Regions from separate parts of the Pseudoalteromonas sp. RB2-MNA-CIBAN-0110 genome, predicted to be linked through region 2. Evidence: predicted binding sites of a transcription regulator. Region 2 holds the regulator's gene; the other holds the start of a gene.
What was found. The regulator ArgR, encoded in region 2, controls arginine synthesis, uptake and breakdown. The targets are predictions, from matches to a motif close to ANTGAATANNTATTCANT.
Positions count from the first base shown of each region.

Region 1: a site for ArgR is predicted at 3,529-3,546, ahead of AAEY68_RS01090 (arginase family protein). Genes of this name have one in related genera too.

Region 1 covers NZ_JBEOOQ010000001.1:253,261-259,655, reverse strand. The annotation lists gene ppc (phosphoenolpyruvate carboxylase) at 1-1,249, shown strand, start outside; gene cdd (cytidine deaminase) at 1,386-2,312, shown strand; gene udp (uridine phosphorylase) at 2,379-3,134, opposite strand; gene AAEY68_RS01090 (arginase family protein) at 3,589-4,698, shown strand; gene AAEY68_RS01085 (transporter substrate-binding domain-containing protein) at 4,828-5,517, shown strand; gene paeA (polyamine export protein PaeA) at 5,665-6,395, shown strand, end outside.
Region 2 covers NZ_JBEOOQ010000002.1:126,257-137,164, reverse strand. The annotation lists gene AAEY68_RS01930 (ABC transporter permease) at 1-1,567, shown strand, start outside; gene AAEY68_RS01925 (ABC transporter ATP-binding protein) at 1,568-2,617, shown strand; gene AAEY68_RS01920 (Dyp-type peroxidase) at 2,666-3,565, shown strand; gene argR (transcriptional regulator ArgR) at 3,573-4,040, opposite strand; gene mdh (malate dehydrogenase) at 4,266-5,198, shown strand; gene ispB (octaprenyl diphosphate synthase) at 5,285-6,256, opposite strand; gene rplU (50S ribosomal protein L21) at 6,679-6,990, shown strand; gene rpmA (50S ribosomal protein L27) at 7,007-7,264, shown strand; gene cgtA (Obg family GTPase CgtA) at 7,405-8,562, shown strand; gene folA (type 3 dihydrofolate reductase) at 8,636-9,127, shown strand; gene AAEY68_RS01880 (DUF3718 domain-containing protein) at 9,206-9,583, shown strand; gene galU (UTP--glucose-1-phosphate uridylyltransferase GalU) at 9,885-10,769, shown strand.

The DNA.
Region 1 (6,395 bases), on a different contig from region 2:
CGAAGCAACATTTGGTTTGTATATTATTTCGATGGCACGAACAGCGTCAGACATTTTAGCAGTACAACTGTTGCTAAAAGAAAGCGGCTGTAGCTTTGATTTACCAGTAGCACCGTTGTTTGAAACACTCGACGATTTAAACGCAGGCAGTGATGTAATTACCACATTACTTGATAATGTTTGGTATCGCGGGCACATTAAAAACACCCAAAATGTTATGATTGGTTACTCTGATTCTGCTAAAGATGCCGGCATGATGGCAGCAGGTTGGGCGCAGTACGAAGCAATGGATAAACTAGTACAACTTGCTGATGCACGTGGTATTGAGCTTGTTTTATTCCACGGACGAGGCGGCACTGTAGGGCGTGGTGGTGCACCTGCTGCACAAGCGCTGCATTCACAACCGCCAGGCTCATTAAAAGGGGGGTTGCGTGTAACCGAGCAAGGCGAGATGATTCGCTTTAAATTTGGTTTACCCGATGTAGCACTGCAAAGCTTAAATATTTACGCAGGCGCAGTTCTGCAAAGTAACTTATTACCGCCACCAGAGCCAAAACCGCAGTGGCGCGAAGTAATGAAGCTAATAAGTGAGGAGTCATGTGAGCATTACCGTAATGTAGTTCGTCATGATGAAAACTTTGTACCTTACTTTAGAATGGCAACACCTGAGCTTGAACTGTCTAAGTTACCGCTTGGCTCGCGTCCTGCAAAACGTAATCCTAATGGTGGCGTTGAGAGTCTACGTGCTATTCCATGGATTTTTGCGTGGAGCCAAAACCGTTTAATGCTTCCTGCATGGCTAGGTGCGTTAACAGGCTTAAAAGCTGCGCTTAATAAGTACGGCGCAGAAACTCTAAACGAAATGAGCTTACAGTGGCCGTTCTTTAGATCGCGCCTAGAAATGCTAGAAATGGTATTTAGTAAAGCCGATTGTTGGTTGAGTGAGCATTATGATAATGCGCTGGTGGAAGATATGTACAAACCACTGGGTGTAACACTTCGTAAAGAGCTTCAAGAAGCCATTAGCTTGGTGCAATCACTTAGCCCGCAAAAAAGCCTACTAGCCGAACAACCTTGGATTAAGGAGTCGATTAGTTTACGTAACCCGTACACCGATCCACTTAACTTACTACAGGTTGAGCTTTTACGCCGTGCTCGCTCAGAGGAAAAACGCAACGAAGGTGACATTGATAATGCATTAATGATCACGATGACAGGTATTGCAGCAGGTATGCGTAATACTGGCTAACATGTTATTTTGTTAGGTATACCTATTGGTATTAAAAGGGAGCACGCGATGTGCTCCCTTTTTTTGCGTTAAATAGGCTGGTATTTAACACCTTAACCTTTTAAACTACTTAGCCATTGAATAATTAAAAAATGTTATGGCTTCAGCAACTTTTACTGTACAGCAAGATACAGCACTTACAAATTCGCACATCACATTAAACGTAGCGCAAACAGCGTCATTACGTAGTCAATTAAAATCACAACGTGGCATATTAAATTCTAATAATATTAAGCAGTTATGCGCACAACTCAATGTATCTGATGATTCATTATTACAAGGTTTAGTACCTTTGGCTTCTGAGTATGCTGTTGCGCCGGTATCAGATTTTCATGTAGGCGCAATTGTTAAAGCACTAGACGAAAGAGGCCACGTAAACTTTTACTTTGGTGCAAATGTAGAATTTAATCATCAAGCATTGAGTTTAGTGGTTCATGCAGAGCAATCGGCTATAAATAACGCATGGTTAAACGGCGCTAAAAAAATAGTTAAAATAGCGATTAGCGATGCACCGTGTGGATACTGCCGCCAGTTTATGAACGAACTCGCAGATGCGAAAGAGTTTGATATTTTATTGCCAGAGCAACACTTTAAATTGGCAGAATTACTGCCGCACTCGTTTGGGCCGACTGATTTAGGTAACGCGTTTAGCTTGTTTAATCCAGAGCCTCACCAGCAAGTATTTTCAAATGATCAACTAGATGAAAAACTAGCAAGTACAGCATTAAACGCATACGTACCCTATAGTAAAAACTTTAGTGCAGTAAAAATTAGTACATTTAAAAATGGTGATTTTTACGGAAGTTACGCAGAAAACGCAGCATACAGCCCAAGCTTGTCGCCACTACAAAGTGCGCTTAGCCAATTATTTATCGCAGGGCTTAGCTTTAACGAAAGTACAGTAAAATCAATTACACTTTTAGAAACCGCAGGCCATGAAAACCAAGCGGGTGTAGCACGTGCTGTACTTGCAAGTTTTAAAAATCTACCGGCAATAGAAGTAATTAGCGCTCAGCTAAAATAACCTCTTAAAAACAATAAAGCACAGCCAGAGCTGTGCTTTATAATTTCACTATTAATATAACCTATATTAATCAAGTAATACTTTAGCCGCTTCTAATACTACCGCTACAGATTTACGCTCAATTTCACCATGGTCAACATTTGGTATTTCTTGGCGAGTACGATTAACAAGTACGCCGGCAACACATGCAGCTTGTAAACCAAGGGCTGCACACATAGTAAATAATGTTGCTGATTCCATTTCGTAGTTCATCACGCCCAGTTTTTGCCACTCTTCGCAGCTACCTTGTAGTGATTTAGGAACGTAACCAGAATGCGTATCGTAACGCTCTTGTCCTGGATAAAATGTATCGCTTGATGCAGTAATACCAATATGAAAATCGATATTTAAGTTTTTACATGCTTGTACCATAGCTTGTGTTGCATAAAAGTCAGACACAGCAGGGTAGCTAAGAGGAGCAAAATGCTGGCTTGCACCGTCTAAACGTACAGACGCTTGGCTAATTAAAATTTCGCCTTCGTTGATATGTGGCTGAATCGCACCTGTTGTACCAATACGTAAAAATTTACGCACGCCAAGTTGTGCTAATTCTTCTACTGCAATCGACGTAGATGGACCACCAATACCCGTAGAACAAACAACCACCGAATGGCCGTTTAGTTGACCTAAGTAAACATGAAACTCACGAGTTTGAGCAAGGCAGGTTGGGTTGTCTAGGAATTGTGAAATGCGTGCAGCACGATCTGGATCGCCCGGTACAATCGCAAGTTTTGCACCTTTAAGATCGTCAATACATAGTCCTAAGTGAAATACCTTTTCCATAGCTAAGCCTTTTTATAATAAATTGTGTCAATCTAGCATCATTGCTAGAAACGTTTATCAAGTACAGGACGATTGTCCGTTTTATCTTAACTCCTCCAATTAAGTCTTAATAATTTTAAGGATTAATTTGATTTATTCATCAACTATGAATATTCAATCAAGTGCTTATATACGTAGGCTTGTTGTGCTGTTGACATGTTCAAGCAGACATAATAAGTATCAACCAAGCGCGTAACTACAATTAAATAGTTTATGGTAAATGTTCATTAATATTAAATTAATTCAATGGCTTAAATTTTTATTAAGCACGTAAAAGATAACGTGTTTATTTATATTAGGTACAGACTTATTTAGCAAAGTGGAATTTATTTGAAGTTTAGGCACTTTTGGTGATTTTGCATAACTAATCAAAAGTAATTAGCTACGTACAGAATAAAAATCGAAGGAGTTTATTATGAGCACACAATTTGAAGCATTTAAAAACAAAGTTGAGCACTGTTTGTGCGCACCGGGTGATGGCGTATACACAGTAAATACTGCAAAGGAGCGCAAAGCCGCACTGCGTAATAAACTTTATGGACAAACTGAAAACGTTGATAATTTGTGGCGCGAGTCTTTAAATGAATTACCAAATTCTCCACATAAAGCCGTTATGTTAGGTATTAGCTCAGACTGTGGCGGTGGTATTTTGCGCGGTGCAAACTGGGGGCCACTGTTTGTGCGCTCAGCTTTAATTGATCAGCAACCGCAGTGTCACTCGTTTGATTTAGGCGATGTACGTGTAATCCCACATTTACTTCATGATAAATACCTAAATGACGCAACCATTTCTAATTGCCAAAAAGCCCTATACGGTAATGAAGATAACGACTATTACGTAAGTCCGTTATCAATCACAGAGGATGTATGCGACAGCTTTTACGCGACATTTAAAGATAAAGGGATATTTGGTATTGGTGGCGATCACTCAATTAGTTACCCACTTACCAAAGCGTACTTAAAAGCAAAACGTGAGCAAGGTAAGCGTACCGCTATTATTCACTTTGACGCGCATACCGATTTACTCGTTGAGCGCTTAGGCATAGATTTATGTTTTGGCTCGTGGTGTACACATATTTTAGAATTTTTACCAGCGCCACATCATTTAATACAATTTGGTATACGCTCAAGTGGCAAGCCTAAAGCGCACTGGGAAAGTACCTTTGGCGTTAAGCAACATTGGGCACATGAAATCATTGAGCGCGGCGCAGCAGCGGTTGCTGCCGACGCTATTGCACAATTAAAAGCTGATAACGTTGATGAAGTATACGTAAGCTTTGATATTGATGCGCTTGATGCAGAGTTTGCATCTGCCACAGGCACGCCAGAACATAATGGTTTAACACCACAGCATGCGCTTGATATTTTATCAGCCATTGCGGATGAGTTTCCGATTACGGGTGCGGATATGATGGAAATAGCGCCATTTACCGACAGCTCTTTAGTTGGCCAATCAAGCTCTGAAACGACACTTAGAGAAGGCGCTAAAATTTCAGCCTTTTTAATTAGTGCGATGAACAAGTAAGCTGTATGAGCTATAAATACTAGCACTATCAGCGTATAAGTGTGCATTACATGACTAAAAACTAGCAGTTCATAAAGCCTCAGCTATATTTATTAAATACTTATAATGAGTTAGTTGAGGCCTTGCTGAATGAAATTATTGATCTTTTTATTGTTCATTAGCTGTATTAAAGTTGATGCAACTGAAATCACAATAGTAACGGAAGTATTTCCGGACTTTCAGTATCTCAATGAAGATAATAAACTCGTTGGCCGTTCTGTCGATAAAGTTTATAAAGCGCTAGAAGGCACTGGTATAAAATACACTATGTTGGCGCATAGTTGGGCCATATCTTACAATGCAGCGCTACGCGATAAAAATACCTGTATATTTTCAATTGTTCGATTACCTAATAGAGAAAGTAAGTTTAACTGGGTAGGTGAACTGGAAAGCTTTGATTCAGCCATTTATGGTCTAAAGTCCAGAGGTATAAAGTTAAATACTCTCAATGATGCTAAAAAATATAAAATAGCAGTACTGCGTGATAACTTTAGTCATCACTATTTGCTTGAGAGGGGCTTTAGTGAGAACAAGCATTTATTACTCATCGATAGCCTAGATAAAATAGATAAACTCATAAGCACTCGTCACCATATACTTGATTTTGTTATCCTCAACAAAAAGCAATTTAACTACCGAGTTAAAACAGAGCCTAAGCTTGAGTTACTCGAACCATTACTAAATCTAAATACAACTCAGTCTCCGTTATTTTTTGCCTGTAATATAAATATGGATCCGGCTTTAGTTTCTCAATTAAAAGTCGCCTTTAATAAAATTTAAGCACTTTAAATTTGCTGTTTTACCTCTCAACCAATTGAAAATTAATAGCTTAAATATATTTTATAAATATAAATTGCCGCATTTAAAAAACCGATTATAATCCAGCTGCTTTTTGTTTAAAAAAGCACTAACTTTTTGGAGCGTTAAATGGGTGATTTAATCGGGATTAGCTTATTGATCTTGATCAGTGCGTTGTTTGCTATGTCAGAAATAGCAATAGCAGCGTCGCGTAAAATAAAACTGCGAGTAATGGCAGATGAAGGGAATATAAAGGCAGCAGCGGTACTAAAGCTACAAGAAAATCCAGGGGCTTTTTTTGCCATGATCCAAATAGCACTCAACGCGATAGCGATATTGGGTGGTATTGTGGGCGAGCAGGCCTTATCGCCTTATGTTGAAAGTGTGTTGGTATTGTTTTATCAAGGTGCGCATTTAGAAAAAATTAGCTTTTTATTCTCGTTTTTTACTATTACATCCTTGTTTATATTGTTTGCCGATTTAATGCCAAAGCGTTTAGCGATGATCATGCCAGAAGCGGTCGCTGTTAGAGTGGTTACAATAATGCGCTGGGTTACCTTTGCATTAACCCCGCTGGTGATGTTTTTTAATGGTGTAACTAACTTTGTGCTGCGCTTATTTAAAGTGCCCGCTGAGCGAGAAGACAATGTGACAACAGAGGACATTGTTGCCATGATGGAAGCAGGTGCTGCATACGGTAGTTTGCAAAAGCAAGAGTATGAATTAATTGGCAATGTGTTTGACCTAGAAGCGCGATTTTTATCAAGCGTAATGACACCACGCGACCAAATTGTATATTTTGATTTAAACGAATCTAGCCATGATATTGCGACTAAAATTATTGACCATCCTCATAACCA
Region 2 (10,908 bases):
GGCCCCGTTGTTTTTTCTTCTTTTTGAATCTCTACAAGGTAGCTCTGAGGTGTTTTCCCACCTGTGGGATACCGTGCTTTGGGATTACATAACCAATACCGTATTGCTTGTTTTAGGTGTTTGCGTCCTTAGCTGCGCCATAGCTTTGCCACTTGGGTGGCTAACGGCTTACTGTAGTTTCCCGGGTAAAAAACAGTTTGAATGGGCACTTATGCTGCCCCTTGCTATGCCCACCTATATTATTGCCTATGTATACACTGATTTATTAGATTATGCGGGCCCGGTGCAAATAGCGCTGAGAGAATGGTTTGGCTGGCAATCGCCTAATGACTATTGGTTTTTTGATATACGTACATTACCCGGGGCCATCGTTATGATTGCCTTGGTGCTTTATCCGTATTTATTTTTGATTTTTAAAACGGCTCTTCGCGAGCAGTCATTCAAATTAGTACAAGCTAGCCAGTTAATGGGATTATCTCCTTGGCAAAGTTTCTTTAAAGTAAGCTTAGTACTCTCTCGTGGGGCTATTGTGGCGGCTCTTGCGCTTATAAGTATGGAAACCATGGCTGACTTTGCAACAGTGAGTTATTTTGCCGTAAGTACATTAACGACTGCCGTATACGATACGTGGTTTGGTTATTACTCACTTACAGCGGCAGCTAAAATATCGGGTGTGATGTTATTACTGTTATTTTTAGCATTAATGGCAGAGCGCTTTAGTCGTCGTAACCAAGCGGTATTTGAGCGCCAATCAAGTGTAAATAGTGAATCTCTCTATGTATTAAAAGGAAAGTCAGCTTGGCTCGCAACGGCATTTTGCAGCTTTATTTTATTTATCGCGTTTGTAATCCCTATTGCAGTACTTATAAATTACGCCATTACCTACTTTGATAAAGCATGGAATGTAGAGTTTTTTAGTTACGCTTGGCAAAGTTTAAAAGTGGCTGGGGTTGTGAGCCTAATAACGATTACGTTGAGTATTTTTGTCGTTTTTTATCAGCGTGTGGCAAAGCAAACGTATCCGCTTATTCCTGGGCGTTTAGCAAGCACAGGATATGCGTTGCCTGGCACAGTACTCGCTATTGCGGTTTTGTTACCACTTACATTATTAGAGAACACCATTAACACAGCGCTCGAGCCGTATAATTTAGATATTGGCTTACTGCTTACAGGTAGCATTCTTACTATTATTATTGCTTATATTGTTAGGTTTTACGCCATTGCACACGGAGCAATTGAGTCGAGTTTTTTACGTATTAGCCCATCACTTGATATGGCAAGCCAATCAATGGGTAAAAGCCAAGGACAAACACTGCGTTTAGTGCACCTACCTTTACTGCGAAGAGGATTGCTTACTGCTGCTTTATTGGTATTTATTGAGTGCATGAAAGAACTGCCGGCTGCGCTATTGCTCAGGCCGTTTAATTTTGAAAGCTTAGCTACTCATGTATTTCAGTATGTGAGTGACGAGCAGTTAGAGCTTGCTTCTATATCGGCATTATTTATTGTTATTGTTGGGTTTATTCCTTTGTATTTTATTAATCGTTCTATGGAGCAGCGTAGTTAAATGAGTAGTTTAATTTTACAAGGCGTGAGCTATCACTATAACGGTACAAAGGTTATTCACGATTTAGATTTAACAGTGGGTAAAGATGAAATTGTTTGTCTACTCGGAGCGAGTGGGTGCGGCAAAACGACCACGTTAAAAGCGATTGCAGGTTTAATTGAAGCTAAGCAAGGGTCTATTTTTATAGACGGTAAATTAGTGAGTGATGAGCAATCGTTTGTCTCGCCTGAGCACCGAAACATCGGCATGATGTTTCAAGACTATGCGTTGTTTCCGCATTTGACGGTGGCAAATAATATCGCATTTGGGCTTAGTAAAATGAGTAAAGCTCAAAAGCAGCAACGCGTAGATGAAATGCTTAAGCTGGTACATTTAATTGGCTGTGCCGACAGGTTCCCGCATCAGTTATCGGGTGGCCAACAGCAGCGTGTAGCTATTGCTCGTGCATTAGCTTATAAGCCTAGTTTATTGCTACTTGATGAGCCCTTTTCAAATATCGACACACAAGTACGCTTTGAATTAATTGCCGATATACGTCGAATTATTAAGGCAACCCAAGTATCTGCTGTGTTTGTTACACATTCAAAAGAAGAGGCGTTTGCCTTTTCAGATACACTTGCCATTATGCATCGCGGTAAAATTGAGCAACAAGGCACGCCTGAGCAGCTTTTTGCAGCTCCATGTTCAAAGGAGGTTGCAGAGTTTCTGGGTCAAGGCATATACTTGAGCGCAGAAGTATTAACAGCAACTGAATACAAAACACCATTTGGTTTAGTCGAATCTTATGTTGAGAGTAAGCATGACGTAAGCATAGGGCTTATATATGTACGTCCCCATCAAATAGAATTAGTGGCAGATAACCAAAGTGACAAATTTAGTAAGCGAGCTACAATCATAAGTCGTCGCTTTATTGGTTCGGCGTATGTTTATTCACTTGTTATTGATGAACAAGAAATTGAAGTTGCTGCACAATATGGCCAGTCATTTGAAAATAATGAGCAGGTTATAATAAAAATAAAACCTCACACGGTGAATTTTTTCGAATCGTAATTAATTTGTTATTCGCTGTGTTTTTATCTATAAAACTAAGGAATAACAATGGCGCAAGCGCAATCAGGGATTTGTGCTGAAGCAAACTTACACGGTTTGCACTTATTTTTTAATGTGTTTGATGGTCAAGATGAATCACTTCGCGCAAAGTTAAAACAAGTAAGCGCTATTGAAGAAGAATTTAGCGATCAATTTTCAGAATCAATGCTCTCTTGTATGGTTGCTATTGGTGCGCAATATTGGCCGCATATCCTCCCTGAATACATCCCAAGCGAATTACAGAGCTTTCCTAATATAAACCATAGCGATCATCAAATGAGCGTACAACCGTGCGATTTATTTGTGCAAATTCGCTCTGACCGTGAAGACGTTAACCATTTATTTGCGCTGCAAATTTTAAAACTATTTGCCCCCGATGTTGAGCTGGTGGAGCAAATTCGTAATTTTCGCTTTTTAGATGGTCGTGATTTTAATGGTTTTATTTATGGTGGCGACACCGCACATGGAAGAAAAAAGCGCGCTACGGCTTTAATTAGTAACCCTGGCAATTTTGAAGATCAGGGGAGTTATATTCATGTACAGCGTTATAAGCATGATTTAACTATGTGGCAGCACTTATCATTGAGCGAGCAAGAACAAATAATGGGACGTACGCGCCTTGATAACACGCTAATTACCCCTGCGATTGAAACCAGCCATGCTTCGCGAAGTGAGCTAAAAGACGAAGACGGACAACCGCTATTATTAAATCAGAGCATGCCTTATGGCGATGTGTATGAGCAGGGAATGTTATCAATTACATGCTCTTGTACGGGCACCGCATTTGAAAAAGTACTTAATAGTCGTTTAGGGGAAGGGGATTGTTACGACCACTGGCTTGATTTTACTCAAGCCGATATGGGTTCTGCTTTCTTTGCGCCTTCAGTCGGGTTTTTAAAACAAATTTAGTTTGCTATTAAACCGTATCAAATAAAATGCGAACACGTTCAAGTGTTACATCTATTTCAGATATTTTAGCAGGAGCGATAAAAATAGTATCGTCGCCTGCAATTGTTCCTAGTACGCCATCTGCTTTACCTAATGAATCTAATAAACGAGCGATAAGCTGAGCGGCGCCTGGACTGGTACGAATAATGATCATCATTTCGTTGTGCATAATGTCGATTACTAATTGGCGTAATGGACTTTTAGCCGTAGGTACACCCATTTCAGCAGGTAAGCAGTAAACCATTTCTTGTTTGGCGTTACGTGTGCGTACAGCACCAAATTTACTTAGCATGCGCGATACTTTACTTTGGCTTATATTGTCAAAGCCTTGATCTTTTAATGCATCAACTATTTCGCCTTGAGAGCCAAAATTTTCTTCTTTTAATAGTGATTTAAATGCTTTTACCAGTGCTTCTTGTTTATCTTGTGGTTGCATAGTCTTTATTCGTTTTTGTTATTTATGCCGCAAATTCTACACAAAAATGAATAATTATGCAGCAGTTGTTTAGTTAACTTGCCAGTTTGATGCGTTAAATCACAAAAGTTTACGACTATGGTCGAAAATATACTTGAAATAGACAGGATAAATTTGTTTTTAGTCGCTAATTTCATTATCTTAAGAGCCACAAATGTTTCCTACCTCAAATTACGGAGAATTCCAATGAAAGTTGCTGTATTAGGTGCTGCAGGCGGTATCGGCCAAGCGTTGTCTTTATTATTAAAAACAGGCTTACCAGCTGGCTCTGAATTATCACTTTATGATGTTGCACCAGTAGTACCAGGTGTTGCGGTTGACCTTTCTCACATCCCAACAGATGTTAAAGTAGCAGGCTTTGGCGCAGACGAATTAAACAAAGCGCTTGAAGGCTCTGACATCGTTCTTATCCCAGCGGGTATGCCACGTAAACCAGGTATGGATCGTGCTGATTTATTTAATGTAAATGCTGGTATCATCAAAACTTTAGCAGAAGGCATTGTTGCTAGCTGTCCTAAAGCGTTAGTAGGTATTATTACTAACCCAGTAAATGGCACAGTTCCAATCGTTGCTGAAGTATTCAAAAAAGCAGGTACTTACGACGCTAAACGTGTATTCGGTATTACTACGCTTGACGTTATTCGTTCAGAAGCATTTGTTGCTGAACTTAAAGGCGTAGACGTAGCAACTGTTAAAGTACCAGTAATTGGTGGTCACTCAGGCACAACTATTCTTCCTCTACTTTCTCAAGTTGAAGGTGTTTCTTTCACAGATGAAGAAGTTGCTGCACTTACTCCACGTATCCAAAATGCGGGTACTGAAGTTGTAAATGCTAAAGCAGGCGGTGGTTCAGCTACGCTATCTATGGGTGCTGCTGCAGCTCGTTTTTGTATGTCTTTAGTTAAAGGCCTACAAGGTGAAGAAGTTGTAGATTACGCTTACGTTGCTGTTGAAAATGGCGATGCAGAGTACTTTGCACATCCAGTACGTTTAGGTAAAAACGGCGTAGAAGAAATTCTTTCTTACGGCGAACTAAGCGCATTTGAAACAAAAGCAAAAAATGACATGCTTGAAACACTGAAAAAAGACATCAAAGAAGGTGTTGATTTCATGGCGTAATAGCCAAAGTAGAATAACAAAAAAGCCTGCATTTGCAGGCTTTTTTATTGCTCAGAATTAATTTCACACTGTGTAACTAGTTAAAACTAGTGGTCGCGGTCAACCGCAATACGAGCAAGGCTTATGAGTGCTTGCTTATAGTCAGACTCAGCTAAAAAGTCTAAACACGCAATAGCTTTGTCAGCTTCAAGCTCTGCTTTTTGCATTGTAAATTCAAGCGCATTAGTTTGCTTTAGTGCCGATAAAATTTCTTCTAAATGCTCCATACCATTACTGTGCTCTATTGCATCACGAATAAGCTGCGTTTGCTGCTCGCTACCATGTTGCATAGCATAAATAAGTGGAAGCGTTGGTTTGCCTTCAGCTAAATCATCACCAATGTTTTTACCCAACTGCTCAGCATCTGCATTGTAATCGAGTACATCGTCTACTAGCTGAAACGCAGTACCTAAATGCATACCATATAGGTTTAGTGCATCGAGAGTAGTTTGGTCTTGCTCAGTAATAATGGCAGCAAGGCCTGTCGCTGCTTCAAACAACTTAGCTGTTTTAGAGTAAATAACCTGCATATAACTGGCTTCGGTCGTATCTGGGTCGTTGCAGTTCATTAACTGCAATACTTCACCTTCAGCAATAATGTTTGTTGCATCGGCAAGTACTTGCATAATCTGCATTTTTCCAAGACCAACCATAAGCTGAAATGAACGAGTGTAAATAAAGTCACCAACCAATACGCTAGCAGCATTACCAAATTCAGCATTTGCTGTAGGCGTGCCACGTCGTAAGTTTGATTCATCTACAACATCATCATGCAATAGCGTTGCTGTATGAATAAACTCAACAATTGTTGCAAGTGTTATGTGATCTTTACCCTGATAACCGAGCGCTTTGGCTGCTAAAATCGCGAGCATTGGACGAACGCGTTTGCCGCCACTGCTAACTATATATAAACCAAGCTGATTAACTAACGCCACATCTGAGCGCATTTGCGCATGTATAAGTTGATTGACGTCATTCATATCGCTTTCGATTAACGCCTGGATAGCTTTTATATCCATTGATCTCCGAGCCAATTTTTATGTGTGAACGGCGCAGATTGTACAACAAAAAATGCACTAGCTCGATATTTTGTGACGATTGATTGAAAAAACACTATTAAAGTACTTAATTTAGACTGAATTAGCCAAGATAACTGATTAATTGATAATCAATATGCAGTTTATGGTGTGCTTAGATATTAAGCTGTGAGGGTCATATTTGAGTACATTAATTTATTTCGACTAAGAGTTAAAAAGCGCTTGGCAAAAGGGCTAATTAATATAAAATGGGGTAAATATTGAATTGCTCTCAAAGCAGCTACTTTTTATTCATTTTAATTACAAAATAGGCTTGCTAGTTATTTCGCGTTAGCGTAAACTTCGCGCCCTATCGAAGAATATTTTAGTTGCGCCGATTTGAGGGTGCACAGACGGAGTTAATTATGTACGCGGTTTTCCAAAGTGGTGGTAAACAGCATCGTGTGACTGAAGGTCAAACGATTCGTCTTGAAAAATTAGACGTTGAAACTGGTGCGGCAGTAGAATTTGATTCAGTACTTTTAGTTGCTGATGGTGAGAAAATCGAGATCGGTGTACCGTTCGTAAACGGTGGCAAGATAACAGCTGAGGTTGTTTCACATGGTCGCGGTGAGAAGATTAAGGTTGTTAAATTTAGACGCCGTAAGCATTCTCGTAAGCAAATGGGCCATCGTCAATGGTTCACTGAAGTTAAAATCACTAGCATTAGCGCTTAATTAGAGGTACTTAGAAATGGCACATAAAAAAGCAGCTGGTAGTACTCGTAACGGTCGCGATTCAGAAAGCAAACGCCTAGGTGTTAAGCGTTTTGGTGGCGAATCAGTTCTAGCGGGTAGCATCATTGTTCGTCAGCGTGGAACTCGTTTCCACCCTGGTACTAACGTAGGTATCGGTAAAGACCACACTATCTTCGCAAAAGCAGATGGTAAAGTTCAGTTTGAACAAAAAGGTCCTTTAAACCGTAAATACGTAACTATCGTAACTGAGTAATCAGTAAGGTAGTTAAAAACCCCGCCTTTGCGGGGTTTTTTGTTTTGTAGTCAGTCAAAATATATACCCAAGCCTGCATTTGTGTTGGCTTGGGTATATAATAGAGTTATTAAACAAGCCAATCCCTAAAGTGAGTAATCATGAAGTTTGTAGATGAAGTAGAAATTCGCGCAGAAGCTGGAGACGGTGGCAGCGGCATCGTGTCTTTCCGTCGTGAAAAATATGTTCCAGATGGTGGACCAGACGGCGGTGACGGTGGAGACGGTGGTAGTGTTTATCTACAAGCTGATGAAAACTTAAATACCCTAATTGATTATCAGTTTGAGCGCTTTCATAGAGCTGAACGTGGTACTAACGGTCGTAGCCGTAACTGTACAGGCCGAAAAGCCGATGACTTATTTGTTATGGTGCCTGTAGGCACGCGCATCATGGATGTTGATACCCAAGAGGGACTTGGTGACTTAACTCAAGATGGTCAACGAATTTTGGTTGCAAAAGGTGGTTTCCACGGCTTGGGGAATGCACGTTTTAAATCAAGTACTAACCGAGCACCTCGTCAAAAAACATTGGGCACACCCGGTGAAGTACGTAACTTAAAGTTAGAGTTACTATTATTAGCTGATGTAGGCTTACTAGGATTACCAAATGCAGGTAAATCTACGTTTATCCGTAGTGTATCTGCAGCAAGACCAAAAGTAGCTGATTATCCATTCACGACGCTTATTCCTAATTTAGGTGTAGTACGTCCTGAAGCAAATAAATCATTTGTTATAGCCGATATTCCGGGTCTAATTGAAGGTGCATCTGATGGTGCAGGCCTAGGTATTCGCTTCTTGAAGCATTTAGAGCGTTGTCGTGTGTTATTGCACATTATTGATGTAATGCCGGTAGATGGTTCAAACCCTGTTGATAATGCATTCTCGATTATTAACGAGCTACACCAATACAGTCCTAAATTAGCTGAAAAACCACGCTGGTTAGTGTTTAATAAAATAGATTTATTACCAGAAGATGAAGCAAAAGCGCTATGCGAAGCGATTGCAGAAGAGCTGGGCGAAACTGAAAATATTTATCACATTTCAGCAATTAATAAACTTAATACTCAACCTTTAATCCACAACATAATGACACTACTTGATAGCATGCCTAAAGAGAAGTTTGTACAAGTTGAAGATGAAGAAGTTGAATTCAAGTGGGATACCTATCATGAAAAAGCCACTAAAGGTAAAGGCAATGATGATGATTGGGACGACTGGGATGAAGATGATTACGACGTAGAAGTTGTCTACGAGCGTTAATTAAATAGAATTTATTAAAAAGGAGCTTATGCTCCTTTTTCTTTGTTTAAGAATAAAGTACTAGGTGTTTATTATGATAATTTCAATGATTGCAGCAATGGCAAATAACCGTGTAATTGGCCTAGATAATAAAATGCCATGGCATTTACCTGCGGATCTTCAGCATTTTAAAAAAGTAACTACGGGTAAACCTGTGATCATGGGTCGTAAAACTTTTGAGTCAATAGGCCGTCCTTTACCTGGGCGTCGTAATATTATTATTACTCGAAACAGCGAATATACTGCACAGGGTATTGAAGTGGTAACTACACCAGAGGCCGCACTAGAACTAGTTTGTGCTGTTGAAGAAGTAATGATTATTGGTGGCGGTAATATTTATGAGCAATTTTTACCAAAAGCAGAACGCTTGTATTTAACCTTTATTGATTTAGATATTAAAGGCGATACACAGTTTCCTGATTACAATAAAGTTGCTAATTGGGACGTGAAAGAAGAGCAAGAAAACCTCCCTGATGAAAAAAACAAATCTAGTTATAAATTCGTAACTTTGTATAAAGAACATTAACATTATTGCGTAATTTTTGATAGATTGATATAATATTTGATAGTCTATATAAGAACAAAGTATTATAAAGGGTTTGTCATGTTTAAATTACCAAAGCTAGTTGCACTTACTGCTGTTGTCGCTGTAAGTTCTTTTTCGTATACAGCACCTGCAAATGCTGAAGATCAATTAGCAGTATCTATTTGTGAATATATTGCGGCAGACGATAAAAACCGATTACGCAGCAAGCTTAAAAGCTCTCGTGTAAAAATTCGTAATATTTATGATGCAGTACAATGTAATGGTAATAACTTATTACGCCATGCTGTTGCTAGTAATGCAGTGGATACTGGTGAGTATATAGTTAAAAACTTATCAAAAAGTGCGTTAACAGATGGTGCTGATATTGCTTGGGCTGAAGGCAACTTTGCTAGCTCACCACTTATTGCAGTGATTAAAGATCGCGCTGGTCTTTAATTATAAAAAGGTTTTATAACTCTACCTTCAGTAAGGTATTGTTAAATATTGATTAGTCTGAAGTTGTTATTAATAACAATCTCAGGCTTTTTTATTTAGCTAATGTAATCTCACCCCCCCCCCCCCCAACAAAATCATTAATAAGTTCACTATTTACCTATCTATTTTATATTCCCAAAGTGTAGAGTCTTCACTTTAAAAGCAGCTTCAAATTTACTCCTTCAAAAGAGGTAACTTTATTCAGCTGGTATCTATTTTGTATCTGCTAGTTTATTTACAAACTTAATCACTAAGGATAGATATGAAAGCTGTAATTCCAGTAGCAGGCTTAGGGACGAGAATGCTCCCTATGACAAAAGCTATTCCAAAAGAAATGCTCCCTATAGTTGATAAACCTCTAATTCAATATATTGTCAGCGAATGTGTATCTGCCGGTATTAAAGATATTGTATTAGTTACACACAGCTCTAAAAATGCAATCGAAAACCATTTTGATACAAGTTACGAGCTAGAAGCTACTCTTGAAAAACGTGTTAAACGTGCTTTATTAGATGAGATTCGCTCTATTTGTCCGCCTGATGTCACCATTATGAGTGTACGTCAAGGAGAAGCTAAAGGGCTAGGGCATGCTATTTTGTGTGCTAAGCCAATAGTTGGTGACGATAACTTTGTAGTGCTCCTGCCAGATGTGATACTTGATGCTTATACTGCCGATCAAGAAACTGAAAACTTAGCGGCCATGATTAAACGCTTTAAAGAAACTCAAGCAAGCCAAATAATGCTTGAGCCAGTAGCAAAAGAAGATGTGAGTAAATATGGTATTGCGGATATTAATGGCGTTGAGCTAATGCCAGGTAAAAGTGCTGCAATTAAAGCAATGGTTGAAAAACCTGATGCAGATTTAGCACCTTCAAATCTTGCTGTTGTAGGGCGATATGTACTGAGTAAGAATATTTGGCCTCTACTCGCAAAAACGTCTGTAGGTGCTGGCGGTGAAATACAACTTACAGATTCTATTGACGCATTAATGGCACAAGAAACCGTTGAAGCATTCCATATGAGTGGTCGCTCTCACGATTGCGGAGATAAGTTAGGCTATTTAAAAGCAATTGTAGAGTACAGCATGCGGGATAAAAAGTTAGGTAATGACTTTTCTCGCTTTATAAATGATTTGAATTTACCTTAACTACAGAGCAATAAATTTTATGAAAACTATAGAAGCTAAAATAGTTTTCATAAAATGTAGTGAACGCGGTCTACAAACCTTTGCTAGACTACTCTGAGTTACTAAGTTAGTTACACTTTACCTACACTGTAATAGGTTA